Regions from separate parts of the Methylobacterium sp. WL12 genome, predicted to be linked through region 1. Evidence: predicted binding sites of a transcription regulator. Region 1 holds the regulator's gene; each other region holds the start of a gene.
The links. The regulator LexA, encoded in region 1, represses DNA repair genes until DNA is damaged. The targets are predictions, from matches to a motif close to TGTTCNNNNTGTGTTCNG.
Positions count from the first base shown of each region.

Region 2: a site for LexA is predicted at 8,459-8,476, ahead of dinB (DNA polymerase IV). Genes of this name have one in related genera too.
Region 3: a site for LexA is predicted at 3,417-3,434, ahead of ssb (single-stranded DNA-binding protein). Genes of this name have one in related genera too.

Region 1 is NZ_VRUW01000016.1:64,380-74,252, forward strand. It holds gene lpxI (UDP-2,3-diacylglucosamine diphosphatase LpxI) at 1-162, shown strand, start outside; gene lpxB (lipid-A-disaccharide synthase) at 159-1,307, shown strand; gene gltA (citrate synthase) at 1,352-2,641, opposite strand; gene gltX (glutamate--tRNA ligase) at 2,850-4,277, opposite strand; gene FV226_RS09190 (ComEC/Rec2 family competence protein) at 4,521-6,854, shown strand; gene lexA (transcriptional repressor LexA) at 6,848-7,597, opposite strand; gene FV226_RS09200 (hydroxyacid dehydrogenase) at 7,761-8,699, opposite strand; gene FV226_RS09205 (response regulator) at 9,068-9,451, shown strand; gene FV226_RS09210 (protein phosphatase CheZ) at 9,490-9,873, shown strand, end outside.
Region 2 is NZ_VRUW01000015.1:15,828-25,700, forward strand. It holds gene FV226_RS08535 (nitrate- and nitrite sensing domain-containing protein) at 1-871, shown strand, start outside; gene FV226_RS08540 (L-lactate permease) at 967-2,697, opposite strand; gene FV226_RS08545 (pyruvate dehydrogenase complex dihydrolipoamide acetyltransferase) at 2,888-4,309, opposite strand; gene FV226_RS08550 (Uma2 family endonuclease) at 4,314-4,949, opposite strand; gene FV226_RS08555 (DUF5076 domain-containing protein) at 4,964-5,239, opposite strand; gene FV226_RS08560 (pyruvate dehydrogenase complex E1 component subunit beta) at 5,300-6,751, opposite strand; gene pdhA (pyruvate dehydrogenase (acetyl-transferring) E1 component subunit alpha) at 6,819-7,883, opposite strand; gene FV226_RS08570 (septum formation initiator family protein) at 8,030-8,341, opposite strand; gene dinB (DNA polymerase IV) at 8,565-9,605, shown strand; gene FV226_RS08580 (SDR family oxidoreductase) at 9,721-9,873, shown strand, end outside.
Region 3 is NZ_VRUW01000047.1:13,108-22,980, reverse strand. It holds gene FV226_RS17160 (TadE/TadG family type IV pilus assembly protein) at 1-1,157, opposite strand, end outside; gene FV226_RS17155 (TadE/TadG family type IV pilus assembly protein) at 1,148-1,774, opposite strand; gene FV226_RS17150 (TadE family protein) at 1,768-2,334, opposite strand; gene ssb (single-stranded DNA-binding protein) at 2,727-3,275, opposite strand; gene FV226_RS17140 (NADP-dependent oxidoreductase) at 3,490-4,506, opposite strand; gene FV226_RS17135 (DUF4174 domain-containing protein) at 4,641-5,051, shown strand; gene FV226_RS17130 (hypothetical protein) at 5,114-5,605, opposite strand; gene FV226_RS17125 (phosphodiester glycosidase family protein) at 5,803-6,552, shown strand; gene FV226_RS17120 (cytochrome P450) at 6,509-7,957, opposite strand; gene fumC (class II fumarate hydratase) at 8,090-9,502, shown strand; gene FV226_RS17110 (DUF4169 family protein) at 9,531-9,722, shown strand.

The sequences.
Region 1 (9,873 bases):
TTGCCGGCGATCGGCCCGCGGACCGTCCGCAACGCGGCCGCCGCCGGCTGCGTCGGCCTCGCGGTGGAGGCCGGCCGCACCCTGTTGATCGACCGCCCGGAAACGATCGCCGAGGCCGACCGGCTCGGCCTCTTCCTGATCGGCATCGGAGTCGGCCCATGAAGATCTGGCTCGTGGCGGGCGAGGATTCCGGCGACCAGCTCGGCGCCAAGCTGATGGCGTCGCTGCGCGAGGCCGCGCCCGGCCCGGTAACCTTCGGCGGCGTCGGCGGGGAGGCGATGACGGCGCGGGGGCTGACCTCGCTCTTCCCCCTCGATGACGTGGCGGTAATGGGCTACCTGCCGGTGCTGGCGCGCCTACGCACGCTGCTGCGCCGCATCCGCCAGACCGTGGACGACGTGGTCGCCAACCGCCCGGACGTGCTCGTCATCATCGACAGCCCCGGCTTCACCCACGCGGTCGCCTCGCGCGTGCGCAAGCGCGCCCCGGAGATCCCGATCGTCGACTACGTCTCGCCGAGCGTGTGGGCGTGGCGGCCGTGGCGGGCGGCCTCGATGCGGGGGTTCGTCGATCACGTGCTGGCGCTGCTGCCGTTCGAGCCGGCGGCGCACCTACGGCTGAACGGGCCGCCCTGCACCTATGTCGGCCACCCCCTGATCGAGCGGTTCTCGGAGCTGCGGCCGGACGCGTCGGACGCCGCCCTGCGGGAGGCCGTGCCGTGGCGCGTGGTGGTGCTGCCGGGCTCTCGCCGCTCCGAGATCGAGCGGCTGATGCCGGTCTTCGGCCGGACGCTGGCGCGGCTGGCGCGGGACGTCGGCCCGATCGAAGCGGTGCTGCCTGCGGTCACCCGGCACCGCGCCCTGATCGAGCGCATGGCAAACGCCTGGAACGCGCCCGTGCGCATCGTCGCGGGCGAGACCGCGAAGTATGCCGCCTTCCGCCAAGCGCGGGCCGCGCTCGCCGCCTCCGGCACGGTGACGCTGGAACTCGCGCTGGCGGGGGTGCCGATGGTGGTGGCCTACAAGGTCTCGCGGGTCGAGGAGGCGGTGGCCCGGCGCCTGATCCAGGTGCCGACCATCGTGCTGCCGAACCTGATCCTGTCCGAGAACGCCATGCCGGAATTCGTTCAGGCCGAGTGCACCGAGGACCGCCTCGCCGCGGCGCTCGCCCCCCTCGTCACCGGCGGCACCGCGCGCGACCGCCAGGTGGCGGCCCTGAAGCGCATCGACGGCCTGATGCGGCTCCCCGACGACGAGGCGCCGAGCCGCAGCGCGGCGCGGGTGGTTCTGGCTGCGATCAAGGGCTGAGCGTCTCATCCCTCCCCCGCAGAGGGGGGAGGGTAGACCAGCCGTCAGCCGCGCTCGTTGATGCCGACGTAGTCGCGCTTGGTCGGGCCGACGTAGAGCTGGCGCGGGCGGCCGATCTTCTGCGAGGGATCCTCGATCATCTCGGCCCATTGCGCGATCCAGCCGACGGTGCGCGCCACCGCGAACAGCACCGTGAACATGTCGGTCGGGAAGCCCATCGCCTTCAGGGTGATGCCCGAGTAGAAGTCGATGTTCGGGTAGAGCTTCTTCTCGATGAAGTACTCGTCCTTGAGGGCGATCTCCTCGAGCTTCATCGCGACCTCGAGCAGCGGATCGTCGTTCTTGCCGAGTTCCTTCAGCACCTCGTGGGTGGTCTTCTGCATGATCCGCGCGCGCGGGTCGTAGTTCTTGTACACCCGGTGGCCGAAGCCCATCAGGCGGAACGGGTCGTTCTTGTCCTTGGCCTTGGCGACGTACTGATCGACGCGGTCCGGCGTGCCGATCTCCATCAGCATCTTCAAGGCCGCCTCGTTGGCGCCGCCATGCGCCGGCCCCCACAGGCAGGCGACGCCGGCCGCGATGCAGGCGAACGGGTTCGCGCCCGACGAGCCCGCGAGCCGCACCGTCGAGGTCGAGGCGTTCTGCTCGTGGTCGGCGTGCAGGATGAAGATCTTGTCCAGGGCCTTCGAAAAGATCGGGTTAACCTGGTAGTCCTCGCACGGGACGGCGTAGCACATCCGCAGGAAATTCGAGGTGTAGTCGAGATCGTTCTTCGGATACACGAACGGCTGGCCGATCGAGTATTTGTAGGCCATCGCCGCTAGCGTCGGCATCTTGGCGATCATGCGCATCGACGCGATCATGCGCTGGCTCTCGTCCGTGATGTCGGTCGAGTCGTGGTAGAAGGCCGAGAGCGCGCCGACGGAGGCGACCATCACCGCCATCGGGTGCGCGTCGCGGCGGAAGCCGGTGAAGAACCGGTTCATCTGGTCGTGCACCATGGTGTGGCGCGTGACGCGGTAGTCGAAGTCGGCCTTCTGACCCGGCGTCGGCAGCTCGCCGAACAGCATCAGGTAGCAGGTCTCGAGGAAGTCGCCCTGCTCGGCGAGCTGCTCGATCGGGTAGCCGCGATAGAGCAGCACGCCCTCGTCGCCGTCGATGTAGGTGATCTTCGATTCGCACGAGGCGGTCGAGGTGAAGCCGGGGTCGAAGGTGAAGGCGCCGGTCTGCGCGTAGAGCTTGCCGATGTCGACGACGTCGGGGCCGATCGTACCGCTCTTGACCGGCAGAGAGACCTCTTTGCCGTCCACGGTGATGGTGCTGGCTGCGCTCATGGAACGTGGACCCTTTCCTGGCAACGAATCGGTGCCGGCCCAAGGCTCGGCTCCGCGCCGCCCTGGACCCGAAGTCACCTGCATTTTGCTGCAGGTGCTCACAGGCCCACCGGTTAGCGGATCGGCCGGGCGCCAGCAACGGCGCGGATGACAACCACGCCCCGACGCCAAGCGAAAACCGGGCCGCGCGTGCGCTGCGGCGAAAGCCTCAGCTTTTCGTGATCCGGTCGGCGAGGCGGGCGAGGCTTTCCTCGCGGCCGAGGACCGCCATCACGTCGAACAGCGGCGGCGAGGTGGTGCGGCCGGTGAGCGCCGCCCGCAGCGGCTGCGCCACCTGCCCGAGCTTCAGCCCCTCGGTCTCGGCGAAGAGCCGCACCGCGGCTTCCGTCGCGGCGGCGCTCCACTCGGGCAGGGCCTCGAGCACCGGCAGGATCGCGGCGAGGCGTGCGCGGGCCTCGTCGGTGAGGAGGGCGGCAGCCTTCTCGTCCGGTACCAGCGGACGCGCGGCGGTGAGGTAGTAGGCGCTGTCGAGCAGCTCGATCAGGGTCTTGGCCCGCTCCTTCAGCCCCGGCATCGCCGCGACGAGCTTTTCGCGCAGGTCAGGCGCGAGGGGGGCGACGAGGCCGCGCTCCGGGCCGACGTTCGGCAGGATGCGCTCGATCGCGTCGACCAGGTCCCCATCCGCTGCGCCGCGGATGTAGAGGCCGTTGAGGTTCTCGAGCTTGGCGAAGTCGAACCGCGCCGGCGAGCGGCCGATCGCCTTGAGGTCGAAGGCCGCCACCATCTCCTCAGTGGAGAACACCTCCTTGTCGCCGTGGCTCCAGCCGAGGCGGACGAGGTAGTTGCGCAGCGCCGCCGACAGGTAGCCGAGGTCGCGGTAGGCGTCGACGCCGAGCGCGCCGTGGCGCTTGGACAGCTTGGCCCCGTCGGCCCCGTGGATCAGCGGGATGTGCGCCATCCGCGGCACCTCCCAGCCCAGCGCTGCAAAGATCTGGCTCTGGCGGGCCGCGTTGGTGAGGTGGTCGTCGCCGCGGATCACCTGGGTCACGCCCATGTCGTGGTCGTCGACGACGACGGCGAGCATATAGGTCGGGTTGCCGTCCGAGCGCAGCAGCACGAGGTCGTCGAGGTCGCGGTTGGCCCAGGTGACGCGGCCCTGCACCGCGTCGTCCACCACCGTCTCGCCCTCGCTCGGGGCGCGCAGCCGGATCACCGGCTTTACCCCCGCCGGCGCGTCGGACGGGTCGCGGTCGCGCCAGCGCCCGTCGTAGCGCAGCGGCTTGCCGGCGGCCCGCGCCTGCTCACGCATCTGCGTCAGCTCGTCCTGCGTCGCGTAGCAGCGATAGGCGTTGCCTGAGGCCAGCAGACTCTCGGCGACCTCGCGGTGGCGCTCGGCGCGGGCGTACTGGAACACCACGTCGCCGTCCCAGTCGAGCCCCAGCCAGCGCATCCCGTCGAGGATGGCGTCGATCGCCCCTTGCGTCGATCGCTCGCGGTCGGTGTCCTCGATTCGCAGCAGCATCCGGCCGCCCATCCGGCGGGCGTAGAGCCAATTGAACAGCGCCGTGCGGGCACCGCCAATATGGAGGTAGCCCGTGGGCGAGGGCGCGAAGCGCGTGACGACGGCTGACGACATCGGACGATGGATCTTTTGGTGAAGGGGCGAGGAGCACCCTGGTCGCGGCGCGGATCGACCGATCCGGTTGCGCGCGTCTAGATCGCTCCGCGGCGAAGGGAAAGGCGGTTCGGCGTCCGCGAAGACGCACGCAAAGCTGAGGACCCGCACCGGAACCCAGTTCCGACCGCTCTAGCACGCCCGTGCGGATGCGTTAACAATCCGCTCCGGCGCAGCGGCCTCGCGCCGGCCGGTGTGCCGATCATGGCGCGGGACATCGTACGATCGACGGGACGGGCCGTCGCTGGACCGGCTCTCGGGCGCTTCATCGCGCCCGCCGTGCTCGGGCCGGCTTTGCGCGGCTGGGTCGTCGGCGGCCTTGTGATCGAGGCCGAGCAGCGCCGGCTGTTCCCCTGGCTCGCGGTCGCCTTCGGCGCCGGCATCCTTGTGTTCTTCACCGCCACCGACGGGATGCCCGCGCTCTGGGCCCCCCTCGCTGCGGCGGCGGCCTGCGCCGCGACCCTGCCGTTCCTCGGTGGTCGGCCGGTGGCTTTGGCGATTGCGCTCGGGCTTGCCGCAGCGCTCCTCGGGTTCTCGGCGAGCGCCCTGCGGGTGTCGCGGGTGGCCGCGCCCGTGCTGACCCGCACGATGATCGCCCCGCTCGAAGGGCTGATCGAGTCGCTGGAGGAGCGGGAGGAGGGCGCCCGCCTCGTGGTCCGGGTCGCGAGCCTCGGCACGATGTCGGCGGCCGAGCGCCCGGTCCGCGTGCGCGTCTCGTTCAAGAAGGCGCCGCCCTTGCGGCCGGGCGACTTCATCGCCGCCACCGCTCGCCTGCTACCGCCCCCGGAGGCGGCGCGGCCGGGCGGCTACGACTTCGCCCGCGACGCCTACTTCCGCGGCATCGGCGCGGTCGGCTCCTTGTTGAGAAAGATCGCGGTGAAGCCGCCGCCGGAGCCGGTGCCGTGGTCGCTCCGCCTTGCGGCTGCGGTGGACGACGCCCGAAACGCGCTCACCCGCCGGATCACCGACGCCAACCGCGGCCAGGCCGGCGCGGTCGCGGCCGCCCTCGTGACCGGCAAGCGCGGGCTGATCGCGCCGGCGACCAACGACACCTTGCGGGCGGCCGGAATTTATCACGTCGTTTCTATCTCTGTACTCCACATGGTGCTGGCCGCCGGCGTCGTGTTCTGGCTCGTGCGGGCCGGGCTCGCGCTGGTGCCGTTCCTCGCGCTGGCCTGGCCGATCAAGAAGATCGCCGCGGCGCTGGCGATGGTCGGCGTCACCGCCTACTGCGTCTTCTCCGGTTGGGACATCGCCGCCGAGCGCTCCCTCGTCATGACCCTGATCATGCTCGGCGCGATCCTGGTCGACCGCCCGGCGTTGAGCATGCGCAACCTCGCCCTCGCCGCGCTCATCGCGCTGGCGCACGAGCCGGAGGGGCTGCTCGGCCCGAGCTTCCAGATGTCGTTTGGGGCGGTGGCCGGCCTCATCGCCTGCGCCCGGCTGATCGACGGGCGCCTGTTCCGCCGCGATGGCGCCGGGCGGATCGGCCGGCTGATCGCCCTGGGGCTGACGACGGTCGTCGGCACGCTCGGCACGACGCTGGTGGCCCAGGTCGCCACCGCACCCTTCGCGACCTACCACTTCCAGACGGTGCAGCCTTTCGGGCTGATCGGTAACGCGCTCACGCTGCCGCTGGTCTCGCTCGCGGTGATGCCGGCGGCGGTGCTCGGCATCGTCGCCTACCCGTTCGCCCTCGATCAGCCGGTCTGGTGGCTGATGGGCCTGGCAGTGCGGGGGATGCTGACGATCTCCGAATGGATCGAAGGGCTCGGGCGCGCCAACGTGGTGGTGCCGGCCTTCGGCACCGGGGCGCTCGGGTGCCTTGCCGCGGCGCTTCTGCTCGCGACGCTGCCGGTCTCGCGCCTGCGCTGGCTCGCCCTGCCGCCGGCGCTGCTGGGGCTCGGCCTCGCGACGGCGCCGGCACGCTTCGAAATCTACGTCGATCGCCAGGGCAGCGGTGCCGCGGTGCGCCGGATCGACGGCAGCCTCGTCGCCCTCGGCAAGCCGTCGAACTTCGTGCTGGAGCAATGGCTGAAGGCCGACGGCGACGGCCGGACCGGCGCGCAGGCGACCGGGGGCGCTACGTGTGACCGGATCGGTTGCGTCCTACGGCTCGCCGATGGCCGCGCGGTGGCGCTCCTGAAGGACCGCCGCGGCTTCGCCCAGGATTGCGCCAACGCCGCGGTGTTGATCACGCCGCTCTCCGCGCCGCCCGGCTGCGCCGCAGCCCTCGTCATCGATCGCGCCTACCTCGCCGCCCACGGCGCGGTGGCGATCCGCCTGCAGCCGGACGGCTTCACGGTGAGTCGGACCCGCGAGCCGGGGCGGACGCTGCCGTGGCGACCGGCCCAAGCCCGCGTGCCGGCCAAGCCAGCCGACCAGCCGGTGCCAGAATCGCCTTTACCCGGCGAGATCAAGCCGAAGTACGTACCTTTCCAGGGCATGGCGCCGCCGAATCCGCGGACCGAACCGGCGCCCGACGACCCGGCCGCGGACGGCCCCGACGCCGAGATGCCGGCGGAGACGCTTCAGTAACGGCGGACGAGGCTGACCAACCGCCCCTGGATCTGGACGCGATCCGGCCCGAGCACGCGGGTTTCGTAGGCGGGGTTGGCCGCTTCCAGTGCGATCGACGAGCCGCGCCGCCGCAGGCGCTTCAGCGTCGCCTCCTCATCGTCGATCAGCGCGACGATGATGTCGCCGGTGTTGGCGGTGTCCTGCTTGCGGATCACCACGAGGTCGCCGTCGAGGATGCCGGCCTCGACCATCGAATCGCCGCGGACCTCCAGTGCGTAGTGCTCGCCGCCGGCGAGGAAGTCCGGCGACATGGTGATCGCGTGGCTCTGGTTCTGGATCGCCGAGATCGGAGTTCCGGCGGCGATCCGGCCCATCACCGGGATCGACACGGAGCGACCGCTGTCATCGACCATCTGCGTCGTCGGCCGAGGCGGCACCGCCTTGGCGCGCCCGCCCTCCACCACGCTCGGGGTGAAGCGGCGTGGCGCGGGCGCCGCCACCGGGGCGGGCGCCGCCACCGGGGCGGGCGCCGCCATGCGGCCGGCGCCTTCGGGCATCCGCAGGACCTCGATCGCCCGGGCGCGGTTGGGAAGCCGGCGCAGGAAGCCGCGCTCCTCGAGGGCGGTGATCAGCCGATGGATGCCCGATTTCGACTTGAGGTCGAGGGCGTCCTTCATCTCGTCGAACGAGGGCGGGACGCCGTCCTCGCGCATCCGCTCATCAATGAATCGTAGGAGATCCAGCTGTTTACGGGTCAGCATCGGCGAGCTCGCGAGAAAGAGCGGCCGCACGAAGGTGAAGCCGCAGAAACAAAACACGAACACGTTAAACGTTCGTCAAGTGTTCCGCAAGGGTTCTTGTCGCGACGCGCTGCGCGGACAGACGAATTCGTTACGCGACGGTGCCAGCGCGGCACGGCGAGGTTCAGCCCTCCAGGCTTCGCCGCACGGCGCGGGCCGTGACGGCGGAGACGCGCACGTTCGATTCCTGCGTCACGCCCGCGATGTGCGGCGTCAGGATCAGGTTCGGCACGTCGGCGAACAGTGCCCCGCCCATAGCATCCAGCGGCTCCTCCGCGAACACGTCCAGCGCCGCCCCGCCGAGATGGCCCGACCGGAGCGCGTCAACGACTGCGCGCTCGTCCACCACGCCCCCGCGGGCGGCGTTGATCAGGATCGCGCCCGGTGGCATTCGGGTGATCGCGTCGGAGCCGATCATCCCCCGCGTCGCCTCGGTGAGCGGCACGTGCAGGGAGAGCACGTCGCTCGAAGCGATCAGCGCGTCGAGTTCGGCACGCGCCACCGAGCCGTGGGCCGGGCGCCACGCGGTGTCCTCGGGCGTCAGGTACGGGTCGAAGGCCGAGACCGCCATGTCGAGCGCCGCGGCGCGCCGGGCGGTCTCGCGGGCGATGGCACCGAAGCCGACGAGGCCGAGGCGCTTGCTGGCGATCTCGCGCCCCATCAACGCGTTGCGCGGCCACGCCCCCGCCGCCACCTGCGCGCTGGCACCGTAGGCGCCGCGCAGCAGCAGCAGAGCCGTGCCGATCACGTACTCGGCCACCGCGCCGTCGTTGGCGCCGATCGCGGGATGGACCGCGATACCGCGGGCTGCGCAGGCCGGCAGGTCGATGTTGTCGAGGCCGACGCCGAGGCGGCCCACCACCTTGAGGTCGGGAGCCGCTGCCAGCAGGTCGCCGCGCACCTGCGTGCGGTTGCGGACGATCAGCCCCGCCGCCTCTTGGAGCGCCGCGCGCAGGGCGTCGGGCCGGTCGACGAGGGTCGGATCGTAGAGCGTCTCGAACCCGGCGAGCTCCGCCCGGATCGCGGCCTCGTCCATGAACTCGCTGATGACGACCTTGAGCATCGCGTGCCGATCCTGTTTCGCACCGCGGCCTAGCCTCCCCCGCGTGCGTCTCCGCCGGGCGCCGTGCCCGCCTGCGGGGCCGTCATCTCGCGTCAGGGCGCATCGGTAAAGGCCGCGCCGGCTCATCGCGAGGGAACGGGCGTGCCGACGCAGCGCCGTTTGGGCTCGGACGGCATTCGTGTCCCGCACATCAGTATTCGGGCGTCGCCGCCCCGGGTGGCGCTGGACCGGCGCGTGATTAACCGCTTCGCAAGGCAAACCGGCTTAGGTTTGGACCCATGAGGTGCGGCCGGCGGCGGCGCCTTTCGACAATGCGTGACCGACGCCGACCCGAGCCGGCGATTCGGAGACACCGGAGCAGTTTCACCATGGCCCTCGACCTCAGCATGCCGATCCTGGTCGTCGACGACTACCAGACGATGGTCCGCATCATCCGCAACCTCCTGAAGCAGCTCGGCTTCGAGGAGGTCGACGACGCCTCCGATGGCACGGCCGCCCTGGCGCGCCTCAAGGGCCGCAAGTACGGCCTGGTCATCTCCGACTGGAACATGGAGCCGATGACCGGCTACGAGCTGCTTCGCCACGTCCGCGCCGACGAGGGCCTGCGCACCACGCCGTTCATCATGGTCACCGCGGAATCGAAGACCGAGAACGTCATCGCCGCCAAGAAGGCCGGCGTGAACAACTACATCGTCAAGCCGTTCAACGCCGCCACCTTGAAGAGCAAGATCGAAGCGGTCTGCGGCGCCTGAGCGGCCACTCGGGGACGACACGCGGAGGAGTGCTGACGATGGGTGTGCAAAGACCGCTCGGCGCGGCGATCAACCCTGCGACGATGGTCACCGAGTTGATGGAGATCGCGGACTACACCGCCCACGTACGCGACGAGATCGCGGCCTTGCGCGCCAACGAGCTGACGCACGACCGCATCCCGATGGCGCACGAGGAGCTCGGCAACGTCCTGGCGGCGACCGCTGGCGCCACCAACTCCATCATGGAGGCGGCCGAGTCGATGCTGGCGTTGCCGGACGGGCCCGGCTACCGCGACGCGGTCGAAAGCGGCATCGGCACTATCTTCGAGGCCTGCGCCTTCCAGGACATCACCGGCCAGCGCATCGGCAAGGTCGTCGCCGCCCTGCAGCAGTTCGAGGTGCGGCTCGCGCGCTTCTCCAGC
Region 2 (9,873 bases), on a different contig from region 1:
GTCGGCCGACGCCGAGGCGGCCCGCCGCGCCGCCGCACTGGAGCTTGCCGACGGCTTCGAGGACCGGGTCGGCGGCATCGTCGAGGCGGTCTCGGCGGCCGCGACCCAGCTCGAGGCGGCGGCGCAGGGCATGTCCCGGGCGGCCGAGGACGCCTCGTCGCTGAGCCGGCAGGTCGCCCACGCCTCGCACGAGGCGGCGCTGTCGGCCGACACCGTGGCGGCGGCGACCGAGGAGCTCTCGGCGTCGGTCGCCGAGATCGGCACCCAGGTCACCGCGTCGGCCGACCTCGCGGCGGCGGCCGAGCGCGACGCCGAGGGCATGGCCGGCGAGGTCCGGCGCCTCGCCGCCGCGGCCGGCAGCATCGCGCAGATCGTCGGGCTGATCTCGCAGATCGCCGACCAGACCAACCTGCTCGCCCTCAACGCCACCATCGAGGCGGCCCGCGCGGGCGAGGCCGGACGCGGCTTCGCGGTGGTGGCCCAGGAGGTGAAGTCGCTGGCCGGCCAGACCGCCCGGGCGACCGAGGAGATCACGACCAAGGTCGTCGAGATCAGCGCCTCCACCGACGCCTCGGTCCAGGCGATCACCGGGATCACCGACGTGATCCGCCGGCTGGCGCGGATCGGCGGCGACATCGCCGCCGCCGTCGAGGAGCAGGGCGCGGCGACCGGCGAGATCGCCCGCACCACCGCCCAGACCTCGGCCGGCACCCGCGCGGTCTCGGAGCATATCGGCGGCGTCAGCGAGGCGGCCGGCACCGCCAGCTCCGGCTCCGCCCAGGTGCTCGCGGCGGCGAGCGCCCTGTCGAGCCAGGCGGGCGACCTGCGCGGCGCCGTCGATCACTTCCTGGCCGGCGTGCGGGCGGCCTGAGGCCCGCCCGGCCCTGCTCGGAGCCGCCAAAGGAAAAGCCCGCCCCCTCGTCGAAGGGGGCGGGCTTTCTTCGTTTCGGGAGCCCGCGTCGGCGGCTACGGAACGTGGATCACCATCGCGGTGAAGGGATGCACGTAGGCCTGGAGCATCACCAGGCCGCCGACGAGGCAGGCCAGCGCGATCGAGTGCCAGAACACGAAGCGCAGGATCTTGCCCTCCTGGCCGAAATAGCCGGTGGCGGTGGAGGCGACGACGATCGACTGGGCGTCGATCATCTTGCCCATCACGCCGCCCGACGAGTTCGCCGAGGCCATGAGCACGCCCGAGAGCCCCAGCTGCTCCGAGGTGATCTTCTGGAGCCCGCCGAAGAGGACGTTCGACGCCGTGTCCGAGCCGGTCAGCGCGACGCCGAGCCAGCCGAGCAGGGTGCCGAAGAACGGGTAGAGGATGCCGGTTCCGGCGAAGGCTAGGCCGAGCGTCGCGTCGACGCCGGCGTAGCGGGTGAGCACGCCGAGCGCGAGCATCGCCGCGATGGTGACGAGCGAGTAGCGCAGCACCCAGATCGTCTCGACGTAGGCGGTGACGAGGCGCAGGGGCGAGAACCGCATGATCGCGCCGGAGATCAACGCCGCGATCAGCACGCCGGTGCCGGTGTAGGACATGTAGGTGAACAGGAAGACGGCGCCCTCCGGGTGGGCCTTGGCCACCACCGGCGGCACCTTCATGATCACGTTGTGCAGGCCCGGCACCTCGTACTTCCAGGTGAAGATCGGGTTCACGATGGCCTTGAACCAGCCGGTGCCCCAGATCGCCACGACCACCGACAGGATGACCCACGGCAGCCAGGCGAGCGCGATCTCCGACGACGAGGCGGTGCGGCCGGTGGAGACCGGCGCGCGCGGCAGGTCGGACGGGACGCCGGCGCCCAGCGCCACGGGCCGGGGCTCGCCGTAGCCGATCGACGGGTCGTTGCCGCGGAGCGCCGGCGAGGTCCAGATCGCGGCCGGCTTCCAGACCTTCAGGAACAGCACCAGCGCGCCCATCGCCGCGATCGAGGCGCCGATGTCGACGATCCACGGGTTGACGTAGTTCGAGATGCCGAACTGGGCCGCCGCGAAGGCGCCGCCGCAGATCAGGATCGCCGGCCAGACCTGGATCATGCCGCGGAAGCCCGCGAACACCCAGATCAGCCAGAACGGCACGATCAGCGAGAACACCGGCAGCTGGCGGCCGATCATCGCGCCGAGCACGTAGGGGTCGTAGCCCGTCACCGAGGCCAGGCCCTGGATCGGGGCGCCGAGCGCGCCGAAGGCCACCGGCGCGGTGTTGGCGATGAGCGAGAGGCCGGATGCGGCCAGCGGCGAGAAGCCGAGCCCGATCAGGATCGCGCCGGTGACCGCCACCGGCGTGCCGAACCCGCCCGCGCCCTCGAAGAAGGCGCCGAAGGCGAAGGCGACGAGCAGCAGCTGCAGCCGCCGGTCGCTGGTGATGCCGGCCACCGATTGCTGGAGGGTCGCGAACCACCCCTTCTCCACCGTCAGCCGGTAGAGGAAGATGACGTTGAGGATGATCCAGCCGATCGGGAAGAAGCCGGTCACCATCCCGAGCAGGGAGGCGCGGGTCGCGAGGCCCACCGGCATGCCGAAGGCGACGACGGCGATGGCGAAGGCCAGGATCAGGGCGAGGACGGCGGCGACGTGGGCCTTGACCCGGCCGCTGGCGATCATGGCGAGCAGCGCGATCACCGGCACGGAGGCGGCGAGCGTCGACAGCCACGGGTTGCCGAACGGATCGTAGACCTGATTCCAGGTTTGGACGGGTTCCACGGGCGTAGTCCTCCGATGGCCCGGGTTGATCCGCGGGCCGTTGGAGGCGGTGCTAGCAGAGCGGCGAATCCGGCTCAACGCCGAGAGATAATGTATTCAGAAGGTGTTGCGCGCCGGTTGCTCGTTCAGCGGGACCCTGTCGCCCGGGCGGCGGGACCCGGCCGCGCGCGGATGCGCGGCCGGTCCGTCCTCAGACCAGCATCCCCATCGGGCTCTCGATCAGGCCCTTGAAGGCGGCGACCAGCTCGGCCCCGAGCGCCCCGTCGAGCACGCGGTGGTCGCAGGAGAGCGTCGCGGTCATCACCTGGGCGACGGCGGGGGCGCCGTCCTTGACCACGATCCGCTTCTCGCCGGCGCCGACCGCCAGGATCGAGGATTGCGGCGGGTTGATCACCGCGGTGAAGTGCTTGATCCCGAACATGCCGAGGTTCGACACCGAGGTGACGCCGCCCTGGTACTCCTCCGGCTTCAGCTTCTTGGCGCGGGCGCGAGCGGCGAAGTCCTTCATCTCGTTGGAGATGGTGGACAGCGTCTTCTCGTCGGCCCGGCGGATGACGGGCGTGAACAACCCGCCGTCGATCGCCACCGCGACGCCGACCTCGGCGTGCTTGAAGCGCAGCACCCGGTCCTCGGCCCAGACCGCGTTGGCCATCGGCACCCGGGTCAGGGCGAGGCCCATCGCCTTGATGACGAAGTCGTTGACCGAGAGCTTGAACAGCGGCTTGCCGTCCTTGTCCTTGGCCGCGCTCTTGTTGAGCTGCTCGCGCAGCGCCATCAGCGCGTCGATCTCGCAATCGACGGTCAGGTAGAAGTGCGGCGCCACCTGCATCGCCTCGGTGAGGCGCTTGGCGATGGTCTTGCGCATGCCGTCGAGGGGCACTTCCTCGTAGCTGTCCTTGGCGTAGAAGCCGCGGACCTGGTCGGTGGTGAGGCCGGCGGCCCTGGTCGCGGGCGCCGTGGCGGGCGCAGCCTTCGGCGCTGCGGCCTCCGGCGCCTTCGCGGCCGCTTGCGGGGCCGCCGTGGGGGCCACCTTGCCGGTGCCGGCCGCCTTGGCTGCGCGCACGTCGCGCTCGATCACCCGGCCGCGCGGGCCCGAGCCCTGGACGGCGGAGAGGTCGATCCCCTCCTGCTTGGCGATGCGGCGGGCCAGCGGCGAGGCGAAGACGCGCTCGCCCGAGCCGCCCTGCGGGGCGGCGTCCGCCTTGGCGGCGGGCTGGGCCCCGTCCGGGGCCTCGTTCACCCGCGCGTAGGACATGTGCCCGCCGCCGGGCGTGGCGTTCTCGTTCGCCGACGACGCGTCGGCCTTGGGCGCCTCCGCGGGGGCGGCGGCAGGGGCCGAGCCGCCCGCCTGGACCCCGGCCGGATCCTCGCCGTCGATGGCGATCACCGCGATCAGGTCGTTGACCGGCACGTCCGCGGTGCCCTCGGGCACGACGATACGCGCGAGCACGCCCTCGTCGATCGCCTCGACCTCCATGGTCGCCTTGTCGGTCTCGATCTCGGCGAGCACGTCGCCCGACTTGATCGCGTCGCCCTCCTTCTTGAGCCACTTGGCGAGGTTGCCCTTCTCCATCGTCGGCGAGAGGGCGGGCATCAGGACGTTGACGGGCATGGCTTCAGGTCTCGTCCGTGGGCAGGGAGGGAGCGTCGGGTTCGGCGCGGGGATCGGCGAAAGGGTCGGCCGAGGGGTCGGCGAAGGGAAACAGGTCGTCGAGCGGGAACGGAACCGCGTCGAAGGGCGGCAGGGCCACGGTCTCGCCGCGCGCCACCGTGCCGAGCAGCAGCCACTGGGAGCCGGCGAGCGCGAAGGCTTCGAGCACCCCGTCGGCGGGATCGAGCAGCCACAGGTGCCCGACGCCGGCCTCCGCGTAGATGCGGCGCTTCGGGCCGCGATCGAGCCGCGCAGTGGCCGGCGACAGGATCTCGCAGACCCAGTCCGGCACGGTCTCGACGAAGGCGGTTTTGGGCTCGGCCGGCAGCCGCTCGCGGCGCCAGCCGGCGAGGTCGGGGACCACCACCTGCACGCCGAGGTGGAGTTCGGGCTCGACCATGAAGATCCAGCCGCCCGGCCCGCCGCGCCCGCGGCCGAAGGGTGCGTTCAGCTCCGTGGCCAGGCCCACCGCCGCCATCGCATGGCGCGGCCGCGGCCGCGGATGCGTCTCCAGCGACCCGTCGACGATCTCGGCCACGCGATCGGCCGGAACGGCCTCCAGGTCGGCATAGGTGGCGACACGCAGTGCGGGCTCGGCCATGCGCTCGGGCCCCGCTAGTTCAGGCCGCCGGGATCGAGGCCCTCGGCCTCCCACCCCCCGCGGATGCGGTCGAACGCCTCCTCTTCCGACATGTCGGTTTCCAGGGCGTAGGCGCGGGCCGCCTGCCGGGCGAGGTCGACCATCAGGCGGCCCCAGGTGGCGGGGTCGTCGAAGGACCGGCGCAGCGCCACGCTGACGGCCCCGTCGACCACGGCCGCGCGCAGCACCTCGATGCCGCCCTGTTCCAGGGCGTCGGGCGGGATCTCGAGGGCTTGGAAGGATTCACTCATACCACGTCATGACCCGTCGATCGGCCCGGTTCCGCCCTCAGGCGCGAAGGCGGATCGCATTCACCGGTAGCAGACGGCCTTGGCCGCCTCGACGACCTCGGCGACGTTGGGCAGCGCCAGCTTCTCGAGGTTGGCCGCGTAGGGCATCGGCACGTCCTTGCCGGTGACGCGCAGCACCGGCGCGTCGAGGTAGTCGAACGCGTCGACCATCAGGCGGGCCGAGATCTCGGCGCCGATGCCGCTCTGCGGGAAGCCCTCCTCCACCGTGACGCAGCGGCCGGTCTTCTTCACCGATTCGAGAACCGTCTCGGTGTCCATCGGGCGGATCGTGCGCAGGTCGATCACCTCGGCCTCGATGCCCTGGTCGGCCAGGATCTGCGCCGCCTTGAGGGCGTAGGTCATGCCGATGGCGAACGAGACGATGGTCACGTCGGTGCCGGCGCGATGGATGCGGGCCTTGCCGATCGGCAGCACGAAGTCGTCGAGCTTCGGCACCGGGAAGGTCTGGCCGTACAGGATCTCGTTCTCGAGGAAGATCACCGGGTTCGGGTCGCGGATCGCGGCCTTGAGCAGGCCCTTGGCGTCGGAGGCGGTGTAGGGCGCGATCACCTTCAGGCCGGGCACGTTCGAGTACCACGCCGAATAGTCGTGGCTGTGCTGGGCGCCGACGCGGGCTGCCGCGCCGTTGGGGCCGCGGAACACGATCGGGCAGCCGAGCTGGCCGCCGGACATGTAGAGGGTCTTGGCCGCCGAGTTGATGATGTGGTCGATCGCCTGCATGGCGAAGTTGAAGGTCATGAACTCGACGATCGGCTTCAGGCCGGACAAGGCCGCGCCGACGCCGATGCCGGCGAAGCCGTGCTCGGTGATCGGGGTGTCGACCACGCGCCGCGCGCCGAATTCCTGCAGCAGGTTCTGCGTGACCTTGTAGGCGCCCTGGTACTCGGCGACCTCCTCGCCCATGACGAAGACGTCCTCGTCCCGGCGCATCTCCTCGGCCATGGCGTCGCGAAGCGCCTCGCGCACGGTCATAGTCACCATCTCGGTGCCGGCCGGGAACTCCTCCATCACCGGCGCGGCGGCCTTGTTGGTGATCACGGCGGGCGCGGCCGGCGCACGGGGCGCGTCGTCGCCGGTCTTGGCGGTGGGCGCCGGCGCCGGGGCGAGCCCTTCCGCCTGCATGTCCGGCGTCGGGGCGGGATGGCCCTCGGCCGGACCCTTCGGCTTTCCGCCGCCGCCCCCGGAGGCCGCGGCCGCCGCGACGTCCTCGCCCTCGCCGGCGATGATCGCGATCGGGGTGTTGACGGCGACGCCCTCGGTGCCCTCGGCGACCAGGATCTTGGCGAGCGTGCCCTCGTCGATCGCCTCGACCTCCATGGTCGCCTTGTCGGTCTCGATCTCGGCGAGCACGTCGCCCGACTTGATCGCGTCGCCCTCCTTCTTGAGCCATTTGGAGAGCTTGCCCTCCTCCATGGTCGGAGACAGGGCGGGCATCAGGATGTCGGTCGCCATGAAGGGTCTCTGATCGGTGAGGCGGGCGGGGCGGCCTTGAAGGGGGCGTCGGAGAGGCGGCGCGCCCTCAGGCGCGCGCGTCCAGCAGGATGTCGGTCCACAGCTCGGACGGATCCGGCTCGGGATCGTGGGTCGCGAACTCGGCGGCGTCGGCGACGGTCTCGCGGACCTTGGCGTCGGTGGCCTTCAGCTCGGCCTCGGCGACCCCGTGCAGCTCGATCAGGCGCTTGCGCACCATCTCGATCGGGTCGTGCTCGTCGCGCATCTTCGAGACCTCGTCCTTCGTCCGGTACTTGGCCGGATCGGACATCGAGTGGCCGCGATAGCGGTAGGTCTGCATCTCGAGGATGTAGGGGCCCGCGCCGGTGCGGGCGTGCTCGATCGCGCGCTGCGCCGCCTCGCGCACGGTCCGCACGTCCATGCCGTCGACCTGCTCGCCGGGGATGCCGAAGGAGATGCCGCGCCGCGAGAAGTCCGTCTGCGCCGAGGCGCGGGCGACCGAGGTGCCCATGGCGTAGCGGTTGTTCTCGATCACGTAGACCACGGGCAGCTTCCACAGCTGCGCCATGTTGAAGCTCTCGTAGACCTGGCCCTGGTTGGCCGCGCCGTCGCCCATGTAGGTCAGGCTGACCTTGCCGTTCTTGCGGTAGGCGTCGGCGAAGCCGAGGCCCGTGCCGAGGGAGACCTGCGCGCCGACGATGCCGTGCCCGCCGAAGAACTGCTTCTCGCGGCTGAACATGTGCATCGAGCCGCCCTTGCCGCGGCTGTAGCCGCCGCGGCGGCCGGTGAGCTCGGCCATCACGCCCTTCGGGTCCATGCCGCAGGCGAGCATGTGGCCGTGGTCGCGGTAGCCGGTGATCACCTGGTCGCCGTCGACCGAGGCCATCTGCATGCCGATGACGACCGCTTCCTGGCCGATGTAGAGGTGGCAGAAGCCGCCGATCAGGCCCATGCCGTAGAGCTGCCCCGCCTTCTCCTCGAAGCGGCGGATCAGCAGCATCTGGTGGTAGGCGTGGAGGTCTTCCTCGCGGGTGAATTGCGGCGCGTTGGGAGCGGGCTGGTGCTCGGCCGCCACGGCTTCCGGCGCCTCCGCGGCAGGGTTGGGGTGCCCCGCATCTTTCGCGGCATCCATCGGCGTGCTCCCGTGCTGGCGTCTCTTCCCTGTCGGTTTAGGACACGCGCCCCGGGAATGCGAGGGCCTACGCTCTGACAGGTTCCGGCCGTTGTCAGGCGCTTCGGAGCTTCGCGGGAAGGGCCGTTCGGGCGTCGAAGCGCCGTTCAGGGATCGATGACGACCACGTCGTTGGCGTGGACCCGGCCGAGGACGACGCGGGCGCGCTCCTCCAGCAGGTCGCGGTCGATCTGCTCGCTGCGCAGCAGCGCGACGCGGTGCTCCCAGGTCGCCCGCTCGGCCTTGGCGGCCGCGAGGTCCCGGGTCAGCCCGTAGGCCTGGATCTTGAGGGCGCGCTTGGCCTCCAGGCCGCGGTTGCCGTTCTCGGCCTGATACACGAAGTAGCCGACCACCAGCCCGGACAGGGTCCAGAGGCTGAGGGGCAACACGACCATTCTGACGCGGCGACGGACGACCATGCCGCGACCATCGGCGGCGAGGGTTAACAAAGCCTTTGCCGCGCCGCCCGATCGCGCGCTCGGCGGTGGACGGTGGCACACCTGCGGGTTGAACCGACCTCCGGAGTGCGGGAAGATCGGAACAAAGGTCGAACATCGATCCGCCTGCGATCGCGCTGCGGACGGATCGCTCAAACGGGACAGCGCAGTGACCGCCCCGGTGCGAAAAGTCATCCACGTCGACATGGACGCGTTCTACGCCTCCGTCGAGCAGCGCGACGACCCCGCCCTGCGCGGCCGGCCGGTGGCGGTCGGCGGCTCGCGCGAGCGCGGCGTGGTCGCGGCGGCGAGCTACGAGGCGCGGGTCTTCGGGGTGCGCTCGGCGATGCCCTCGGTGACCGCGCGCCGGCTCTGCCCGGACCTGGTGTTCGTGCGCCCGCGCTTCGAGGTCTACCGCGGCATCTCCGAGGAGATCCGCACGGTGTTCTCCGAGCACACGCCGGTGATCGAGCCGCTCTCCCTCGACGAGGCCTACCTCGACGTCACCGAGAACCTGCAGGGGCTGCCGACCGCCACCCTGGTCGCCCGCGCGATCCGTGCCGCGATCCGCGAACGCACCGGGCTCGTGGCCTCGGCCGGCGTCTCGTACAACAAGTTCCTGGCCAAGGTGGCCTCCGACTACCGCAAGCCCGACGCGCTGTTCGTGATCACCCCGGAGATGGGGCCGGCCTTCGTCGAGGATCTGGCCATCGGCCGCTTCCACGGCATCGGCCCGGTCACGGAGACGAAGATGCGCCGGCTGGGCATCCACACCGGCCGCGACCTCAAGGCCCGCTCGCTGGAGGAGCTGACCGCCATCCTCGGCAGCGCGGCGCCCTACTACCACGGGGTGGCGCGCGGCATCGACGAGCGCCCGGTGCGGGCGCACCGCATCCGCAAGTCGATCGGCGCCGAGAACACCTTCTCCGACGACAGCGCCGACCTCGACGTCCTCGCGGAGCGCCTCGCGCCGATCCTCGACAAGGTCGCGGGCGCCTGCGCCGCCAAGGGCCTGCGCGGCCGGACCGTGACGCTCAAGGTGAAGTTTTCGGACTTCGCGCAGGTGACCCGGGCGCGCTCGCTGGCCTCGCCCGTCGGCGACCGGGCGAGCCTGGAGGCGATCAGCCTCGGCCTGCTGCGCGACCTCTACCCGCTCCGGCGCAGCGTGCGGCTGCTCGGCGTCGCGCTCTCGGCCCTCGACCACGGCGAATCCCCGGAGCCGCTGCAGCTCGGCCTGGCGATCTGACGGCCCCCGCCGAGCCGCCGGGGGCGCAGTCATCGGGTCGCGGTCATCGGGTCGCGGGTCCTTCGCCGGCGCCCCGCCCTACCTGGGTGGAGAACGACAGCGAATGCAGGCAGCCATGACCGACGACCCCCGCGAAGCCGGAGCACTGCCCCCCTTCCCCGGCGACCAGCAGCAGGCGCGGCCGGGATTGTCTTCGCGGATGACCCCCGCCCCCGACCACGGCGAGCACAGCTACGTCGGCAAGGGCCTGCTGACCGATCGCGTCGCC
Region 3 (9,873 bases), on a different contig from region 1:
GTCTTCAGCACGGACGTGTCGCTGGTCAGGCGTTGGAGCGGCTGCGTGGTACAGCCGAAGTTCGGCCCGTTCGGCACCTTCGTCGAGGAATTGGAATTCGTCGGCGAAGCGTTCTTCGGGTTGACGTACTTGCACGCCCGACCTTCCGCGTCGAAGAACGACGCATTGGACTGGCTCTGACAGGACGCGCTGTACGTCGAGTCGTCGATGTAGCTGTTATAGCTCCGGCTACTATTGTAGTCGCGATAGCCGGTGCCGCCATTACCCGGCTCGTCGGGCGCGAACATAGGGACGTAGTATGAGTCAGCGTTCGAACTCGACGGCGTACCATCCTGCACGTTCAGCGGATACGGTAACGTCTCCAGGCACCCGCCCCACCCCCAACCGGAATAGGCGGCCTGCAACTTGGTGAAGATATCGAAACGGTTGGTGAAGCCGGACCCGGACGGCGAGAGCACGTTGTCCCAGTGGTAGGAGGATTTGGCGTTCTGGTCGATCCAGGTCGCGTAGCGGTAGGTCGTGGGGTTCAAGGCGACCGACGCCGCGAACGGCACGATCGCGATCTTGGTGCCGGTGGCGAAGGCGGCGTTGGTGTAGACGTAGTTGACGAAGTTGGTCGCCGCCGTCTGCACCGCCTGGAGCTTGCTCTGGCCGCCGCTCGATTCGAGCATCGAGCCGGTGTTGTCGAGCACCAGCGCGATCTCGAAGGTCTTCGGGATCGGCGTGGCGCAGCGCGCCGATCTGCCAGGGCGCGGTGCCGTCACGCCCGTGATGCGGCCGAAGAAGACCGGTGAGACGATGTGGGTCGTCAAGGTGATCTGGCGCGGGTTCGCCGTCACCGTCAGCGGATCGACCGTGAGGCCGGTCGCGCCCATATAGCCGGTCATCATGGTGGACGCCTGCGTCTGGAGCACCGCGTTCGTCGTCGCCATCGGCGTCTGGCAGAGGGCGAGCGCGCTGGCGTCGGTCGCCGCCTGGAGCTTGGTCTCGAGGTAGGTGGCGAAGCCGTAATCGATCGCCGCGCCGGTGAATCCGAGGAGCGGGAGGGCCATCAGCCCGAACAGCAGGGCGACGTTGCCGTCGCGCGCCCGCGCGAAGCGGCCGGCTTGTCCACGCAGCGACGCCTTGCGGCCTGCCGGGGTCGGGATCACGGGCATGCGGCGCCTCCGGGCATCCAGACCTCGGTGTAGGTCGACTTGGCGGGTTGGCCCCCGCGCGCCGGCCAGGGGATGCTGGACTTCAGCGTGATCGCGGTGCTGGCGCCCTTCACGAGCTTGACCAACGAGGCACCGAGCATCGGCGTGTACGGCATGCTCACCTCGGTGAGGACGTAGCGGACCCCGGTGGTGCGGAACCCGACGGGCACGGTCAGGTCGGAGGCCGCGCCGGTGGCGCGCGCCGAGGCGTTGGCGTTGGCGGTGCTGGAACAGACCCGCGGGACCAGGTTGAGATTGGTGAGATCGACGGCCATCGCGCTGACCACGATCTTCACGCGGCCGGCGTCGAACGGTTTCAGCACCAGCGTGGAGGTGGCGAGGATGTCGCCCATCAGCGACGCGTCGATCGGGTTCTGAGCGTCTCCCTGCGCCGTCAGGTCGGACACCGTCCGGGCGAGCAGGACGACCTTGCGCCAGTTGTCGATCGCATGCGCGTATTCCGACAAGCCCGCCCAGATCGTCAGCAGCACGGGCAGGATCAGCGCGAACTCGATCGCGGAGACGCCGCCGCGGGCGCGTACGAAGCTGCGGAGGGACGAAAGTCCGGTCCTCAACATCCGGTCGAGGCCGTGGTCTGGTACGGCTCGGTGCGGAACACCGTCGTCGATTGCAGGAGGTGAGTCCCGTCCGCGAAACTCTTCTGGGCGAGGTTCAGCAGGCTGAAGAACACTGGGATCTTCACCGCCGCGGTGACGACGACGATCGCCCCGGGCTTCGCGCAGGCGTAGTTCGTGCCGAAGCCGCTGTTCCAGGTCCGCGAGGTGGCGTTCATCGGCGTCGCGCCGGCCCCGGCCGAAAAAGACGACGCGACCGACACGTCGATCTTCACGCTGGAACAGTCGAACAGCGTCATCGTCCGGTTCGCACCGGTGCCGCACATCGCGTCGTTGAGCTTCTGCAGCAGGATCGCCGGGCTGCTCGTGGCGGCGTTGGCGATCTGGAACTGCCCGGTGAACAGGCTGCGCACCGCGTTCTGAACGGTGCGGTCGAAGTTCTGCCCGGCCCAGATCACGAAAGCGATCTGGACGATCGCGCCGACCAGCGCGAGGAACGGAAGCGCCACCAGGGCGAACTCGAGCGCCGCGGCGCCCTCTGTGGCGGCGGCGAACGAACGCAAGCGCGGCGGGCGAATGGGACGGGTGAAGCGTCGCGGCATGTCACCGGGGGCGGCTGGAATACATCATCCAGACGCTTGCCAGCCAGATCTAAACCAAACGCAAATGTGCAGGCTCAACCCTAGATAACATCTTCTGGCATCAGATTGCCAGTGACACACCCCCCGGTTGCGGACTCAGATGATAGGCTTAGGACAAAAAGACTGATTTTGCAGAGGAGCATTTGGATCTAGCCGAAACACCGGCCGATTGCGGAAATTAGACTTCTCCGGGTCCAGGCGGATCAGGTGACGATCTCGCCAAAGCTCATGAAAATGGCCCCGGATGGGACATCCGAGGCCGCTGAAATTCGGGGATCAGACCCGTTGCGCTGCCGAGGCGGTCGCCTACGGGTCTAGAACGGGATGTCGTCGTCGAGGTCGTAGTTGCCCCGCGAGCCGCCACCACCGCCGCCGCCGGACGGCGCCGGGGGCTGACGACGCTCGCTGCCGCCCTGGGCACGGCCGCCGCCGTATTCGCCGCCGCCACCGCCGCCGCGGCTGACCTGGCCGCCGCCCTCGTCGTCGGCACCCATCTCGCCGCCGCCGCCGCCGCGGCCGTCGAGGATCGTCATCTCACCGCGGAAGCGCTGCAGCACCACCTCGGTGGTGTACTTCTCGACGCCGGAATTGTCGGTCCACTTCCGGGTCTGGAGCTGGCCCTCGATGTAGACCTTCGAACCCTTGCGCAGGTACTGCTCGGCCACGCGGGCGAGGTTCTCGTTGTAGATCACGACCGAGTGCCACTCGGTCTTCTCCTTGCGCTCGCCGGACGCCTTGTCCTTCCACGATTCGGAGGTCGCGAGGCGCAGGTTGACCACCGGGTCGCCGGAGCCGAGGCGGCGCGTCTCGGGATCGCGCCCGAGGTTGCCCACCAGAATGACCTTGTTGACGCTGCCCGCCATCGCTCTCTCCTTCGCCGTCGGATCTCACAGGGACCGGTCTCGCCGAGCCCGCGTGCGCCCTTCATGGGCCTCGGAACGGACCCCGGCAACCGCTTGAGGGGCGCTTGTCCCCATCGTGCACACGCGCCGCCGGCACGATCATGTTCTATCTTTGTTCCCAACCGGCGGCAACTCGGCGCCGCGCGGACACGGCGCCGGATGCGAGCCTTCGCGCTCAGGCGACGTGGACGACGAGCTTGCCGAAGTTGCGGCCCTTGAGCAGGCCAATGAACGCCTCCGGGGCGTTCTCCAGCCCCTCGACGACGTCCTCGCGGTACTTCACCGATCCGTCCGCGATCCAGCCGCCGACCTCGCGCTCGAACGCGTCGATCTGGCTGGCGAAGTCCCAGACGATGAAGCCCTGCATCCGCAGGCGCTTGGTCAGCACCGCGCGCATCAGGAGCGGCGAGCGGTCGGGACCGGGCGGCAGCTCCGTGGCGTTGTAGCCGGCGACGAGCCCGCAGACCGGCATGCGCGAGAAGTCGTTGAGCAGCGGCAGCACCGCATCGAACACCGCGCCGCCGACGTTCTCGAAGTAGACGTCGATGCCGTTCGGGCAGGCGGCGGCCAGCGCGCCGGGCAGGTCGTCGGAGCGGTGATCGACCGCGGCGTCGAAGCCGAGCTCGCGGGTGAGGTAGGCGCACTTCTCGGGGCCGCCGGCGATGCCGACCGCGCGTGCGCCCTTGATCCGGGCGATCTGCCCGACGAGGGAGCCCACCGGCCCGGCGGCGGCAGCGACGACGACGGTCTCGTTGGGCTTCGGCTCGCCGATGTTGAGGAGGCCGGTATAGGCGGTCATGCCGGGCATACCGAGGACGCCGAGCGCCGTCGTCGGCGGCGCCACCGCGGGGTCGACCTTGCGCAGGCCCTTGCCGTCGGACACCGAATAGTCCTGCCAGCCGCCGAAGGCCTGGACCAGGGTGCCGACGGGGAAGTCCGGGTGCTCGGAGCGCATCACCTCGCTCACCGTCCCGCCGGTCATCGGCTCGCCGATGCCGACCGGCGCGGCGTAGGATTTCGCTGCGCTCATCCGGCCGCGCATGTAGGGGTCGAGAGAGAGCCAGCGCGTGCGCAGCAGGATCTCGCCGTCGCGCGGCGTCGGGACGACGGCCTCCTCCAGGCGGAAGTTCTGCAGGGTCGGCTCGCCGTGCGGGCGCGCGGCGAGGACGATGCGGCGGTTCTTGGCGGCCATGCCGTGTCTCCTTGGGATGGAGGAATCGAGGCTCGTTCGAACGCTCATGTCGCAGCCGTGGCCGCCGATGTCACCGGCTGGCCTGATCCGCGTTTCCCGTTCGAACCATCCCGTTTAGGGGAATAAGGACCATCATGCGCGTCGGATCCGGTGTCGCCCTCGCCATCGCGTTCGCAGCCTTCGCCGGACCCGGCGCGGCGGCCCAGGACCCGCTCGCGCGCTATCGCCAGGTCTCGCGGGTGCTCGTCCTGTCGGCGCCGGATGCGGGAGACCGCCGGCTCGTCGCGCAGCGCGCGACGATCGCCGCGGCGCGCGCAGGTCTCAGCGAGCGGGACCTCGTCGTGGTCGAGGCGGTCGGCGGAGGCGGCGACGCAGAAGCGATCCGGCGGCGGCTAGGCCTGCCGGCCGACGCGTTCCGCGCGGTGCTCGTCGGCAAGGACGGGGGCGTGAAGATCACCGAGCCCGAACCGATCGCGCCGCAGCGCCTGTTCTCGACCATCGACGCCATGCCGATGCGCCGGGACGAAATGCGGCGGCAACGCTGAGCGGAAACGAAAAAGGGCTGCCCGCAGGCAGCCCCCTTCGTCGTCACGATCGGACGCGTAGCTCAGTAACAGCGCTCGATCAGCACGCGGCGGTAACCGTAAGGAGTCCAGCGCACCCGCGGGACGGTCACGCACTCGCCGCCGTAACCGTAGCCGCCGTAGGCCGCCGGGGCGTAGCCATAGCCGTAACCCGGGTAGCCGTAGCCGCCATACCCGCCGTAGAGACCGCCGGCCGCCAGGCCGAGGCCGACGCCGAGCCCAAGACCGCCGAGCCCGTACCCGAGACCACGGCCGTAGCCGTAGCCGCGATACCCGCCGTAACCGCCGCGGTAGCCACCGAACCCACCGCGGTAGCCGCCGAAGCCGCCCCGGTACCCACCGAAGCCCGCACCACGGAACCCACCACCGAAGCCACCGCCCCGGAAGCCGCCGAAGCCGCCCCCGTGGAAACCACCGCCATGGAACCCACCGCCGAACCCGCGCGCTTCGGCCGAGGCCGGAAGGTAGGCGAGAGCCCCGACCATCAGCGTCGAGGCAAGAAGAAGACGCTTCATCTCATCAGCTCCAGAAGAGTCGTGTCCTTGCCCCCCGTCACATCAAGAACGCCCAGCCGCCGACTTCGGTTCACGCTGCGACATCGGCGATCGACGCCCGGGCTTCGGAGTCCGGGCCGCTTGAAAACCGTCGCATTCTGAGGTGAGGAGGCGTGCGGCGGCCCCTTTAAGGGCTCGCGCACGGTCAGGACCTCACGATGATGTTACGCCTCACCAAAGCTGCGGTCCTCGCGCTGATCGCAGTCTCGGCCGGCGGCGCCCACGCGGAGACGGCGCCGAATGAGACGTGCCGCCCTGTCCAGGCGCAGGGCGACAGCTTCACCGTATGCACCGTCGACCTCCGCCGCCAGCGGGTGCGCCTGTTCTGGCTCGGCGCGGACGGGTTGCCGTATTCCTCGCTCTCGACGCTTGCCGAGAAGCAGGGTCCGCGCCTCAGCTTCGCGATGAACGCCGGCATGTACGACAAGGGCCAGGCGCCGGTCGGGCTCTACGTCGAGGACGGGCGGGAAATGAAGGGCGTCTCGACCGCGAACGGGCCGGGCAACTTCCACCTCAAGCCCAACGGTGTGTTCTACGTGAAGGGCGAGCGCGCAGGCGTGCTCGACACCGGCCATTACCTCAAGGCCCGCATGAAGCCCGACTTCGCGACGCAATCCGGCCCGATGCTGGTGATCGACGGCCAGATCCATCCCAAGATCTCCGCCGACGGGCCGAGCCTGAAGATCCGCAACGGCGTGGGCGTCCGCGACGACGGCCGGGTGGCGGTGTTCGCGATCTCGGAGCACCCCGTCACCTTCGGCGCCTTCGCCCGGTTGTTCCGGGACGACCTCGGCTGCCGCAACGCCCTCTTCCTCGACGGCAGCGTGTCGAGCCTCTACGCCCCCGCGCTGAAGCGCAACGACCTCAGCCGCCCGCTCGGGCCGATGGTCGGGGCCGTTCCACGCTAAGAGGCGTCTGCCCCCGGCGGGTCGCATCCATGCGCAGGCCGTGCTCGGGGCGCAGCGTCACCCGGTGCAGCGGCGTCATCGGCGGATGGTCGTCCGGCATCCGGAACCGGACCGCGCGGACGACGTGGGCCAGCACGATCACCGCCTCCTGCACCGAGAAGCTCTGGCCGATGCAGACGCGCGGGCCGGCCCCGAACGGCAGGTAGGCGAAGCGCGGGATCGCGTCGCGGTTCGCGCCGAGGAACCGCTCGGGCACGAAGGCGTCCGGATCGTCCCACAGGGTACGGTGCCGATGCAGCACGTAGGGCGCCACAAGCACCATCGACCCGCGCGGCACCTTGATGCGGCCGAGGCGGTCGTCGCGGATCGCCTGGCGGCTGAGGAACGGCACCGGCGGGAACAGCCGCATCGCCTCTTCCATCACCGCCTTGGCGAAGGGCAGCGCGTCGAGGGCGAAGTCGCCCTCGCCCGCCGCGTCGACCTCCGCCTCCAGCCGCTCCCGCGCCGCGTCGTCCTTCGCCAGGCAGTAGAGCGCCCAGGTCAGGGCGTTCGCCGTGGTTTCGTGGCCGGCGGCGATGAAGGTGATGATGTTGGCCTGCACCTCCAGGTCGGTGAGGCCCTTGCCGGTCTCCGGGTCCTGAGCCGCGAGCAGCAGCGTCATCAGGTCCTGCGGCGCGCCGCCGGCGGCGACCTGGGCCTTGCGCCGTGCGATCAGCGCCTCGACCACCTCGGCGAAGTAGCGCCCGGCCGGCCGCGCCCGCAGCCGGCCGAGCCGCGGCACGAAGTCGGGCACGCCGAACACGTCGAGGGGATCGATCGGCCCGACCGCCTCAAGGAAGCGCGTGATCGCGCGCCCGAGGGCGTCGGGATCGCCGGGCAGGCCTTGCGTGAAGATCGTCCGCTCCAGCACGTCGAGGGTGACGCGGGTCATCTCCAGCGCGACGTCGACCCGGGTGCCGTCCCGCCGGGCCAGGCGCCGCGCGAGCTTGGCGCCGGACGCGTTCATCGCATCCGAGAAGCCCTGCACCGTGCGGGCCGAGAAGATCGGCGCCAGCGTCCGCCGCTGCAACTTCCAGGCGTCGCCCTCGGCGCTGAGCAGGCCGTTGCCGAGACCGGGGGCCAGCACGCGGCGCTGCAGGTCGTCCTTGCGGTAGTTGCCGACGTTCTCGACCAGCAGGTAGCGGATCAGGGCCGGGTCGCTGACCACGGTGATGCGGCCCATGGCGCCGTCGCCGGCCACCACGGGCGCGGTGAAGTGATCCTCCATCCAGGTGGTGATCGGGTTCTGCCGCGCCGCCTTGAGGAACGCGAACAGGCCCATCGCCGTGCGGCGCGGCGCCGGCACGGGCGGCCGGAAGCGGGCCGTCGCCGGCGCCGGCGTGTCGATCGCGATCGTCGCCGTCATCGACGCCATCCTTGTTCGCCGGGCGGGGAACAGCCCGCCGCGTTTGTCGAGGCGCGGCGGGAAAAGCACCTTCGCGATTTGCCGCCGCCTGTCGTAGGTAGGCTTCGCATTGCAGCAAACGTAGAGGCCACGATGTCGCCGCAGCCCGATACCGCCACCCGCACGGAATCCGACACCTTCGGGCCGATCGAGGTCCCGGCGCACCGGTATTGGGGGGCGCAGACCCAGCGCTCGATCCAGAACTTCAAGATCGGCACCGAGCACATGCCGGCGCCGCTCGTCCACGCGCTCGGCCTCGTCAAGCAGTCGGCCGCCCTGGTGAACCAGGATCTCGGCGGCCTCGACCCGAAGGTGGCCGAGGCCATCGCCGCGTCGGCGGCCGAGGTGGTGGACGGCCGCCACGACGAGGAGTTCCCGCTGGTGGTCTGGCAGACGGGCTCGGGCACGCAGTCGAACATGAACGCCAACGAGGTCATCGCCAGCCTCGCCAACGAGCGGCTCGGCGGCCAGCGTGGCGGCAAGTCGCCGGTGCATCCCAACGACCACTGCAACCGCGGCCAGTCCTCGAACGACGTGTTCCCGACGGCGATGCACATCGCGGTCTCGCGCGAGATCACCGGCCGCCTGATGCCGGCGCTGACCCACCTTCATGCGGCGCTCGACGCGAAGGCGAAGGACTTCGAATCGATCGTCAAGATCGGCCGCACCCACCTGCAGGACGCGACCCCGGTCTCGCTCGGCCAGGAATTCTCCGGCTATGCCGCGCAGGTCGCGCTCGGCGGCTCGCGCATCGCGGCGACGCTGCCCGGCGTGCTTGCGCTGGCGCAGGGCGGCACGGCGGTGGGCACCGGCCTCAACGCGCATCCCGAATTCGCCGAGCGTTTCGCCGCCAAGGTCGCAGAGCTGACCGGCCTGCCCTTCACCTCGGCCGCCAACAAGTTCGAGGCGCTGGCGACCCACGACGCCCTGGTTTTCACCCAAGGTGCGCTCTCGGCGCTGGCCGCCGGCCTGTTCAAGATCGCGCAGGACATCCGCCTGCTGGCATCCGGCCCGCGCTCGGGCCTGGGCGAACTGTCGCTGCCGGAGAACGAGCCGGGCTCGTCGATCATGCCGGGCAAGGTCAACCCGACCCAGTGCGAGGCGCTGACGATGGTCTGCGCCCAGGTGATCGGCAACGGCACCACGGTGAGCTTCGCCGGCAGCCAGGGCAACTTCGAGCTCAACGTGTTCAAACCGGTGATCGCCAACGCGGTGCTGCAATCGATCCGCCTGCTCGCCGACGCGGCGGTCAGCTTCACCGACAACTGCGTCGTCGGCATCAAGGCCAACGAGGACCGGATCGCCGACCTGATGAGCCGCTCGCTCATGCTGGTGACCGCGCTCGCCCCCTCGATCGGCTACGACAAGGCCGCCGAGATCGCCAAGACCGCGCACAAGCGCGGCACCACCCTGAAGGAGGAGGCGCTACGCCTCGGCTACGTCACCGAAGCCGAGTTCGAGCGCGTGGTGCGTCCCGAGACCATGCTGGCCCCGAGCGCCGAGTAGGCGCCCGCTCGAACGGGAGATCGACGCGATGGCCGAGATCATCAACCTGCGCCAGGCCCGCAAGGCGCGCCTGCGGGTCGAGAAGGACGCCAAGGCGGAGGACAACCGCATCGCCTTCGGCCGCCCCAAGAAGGCCCGGACCCTGCAGGAGCGCAAGACAGCCATCGAGGTGGCCCGCCACGAGGGCCACAAGCTCGTCGGGCCAGATTCGGACACGTGACGCGGTGCCCCTTCTCGACCCCTGTGCGAGCGACAGGATTCGCACATCGCTGCTTCTGGCGTTTCGATCTGCGCGCATCCCCTCGCCCCGCTTGCAGGGAGAGGGACGCGACGACCTCGTCGTCGTGGTGGCGAGGCGGCAGCCGACGGTG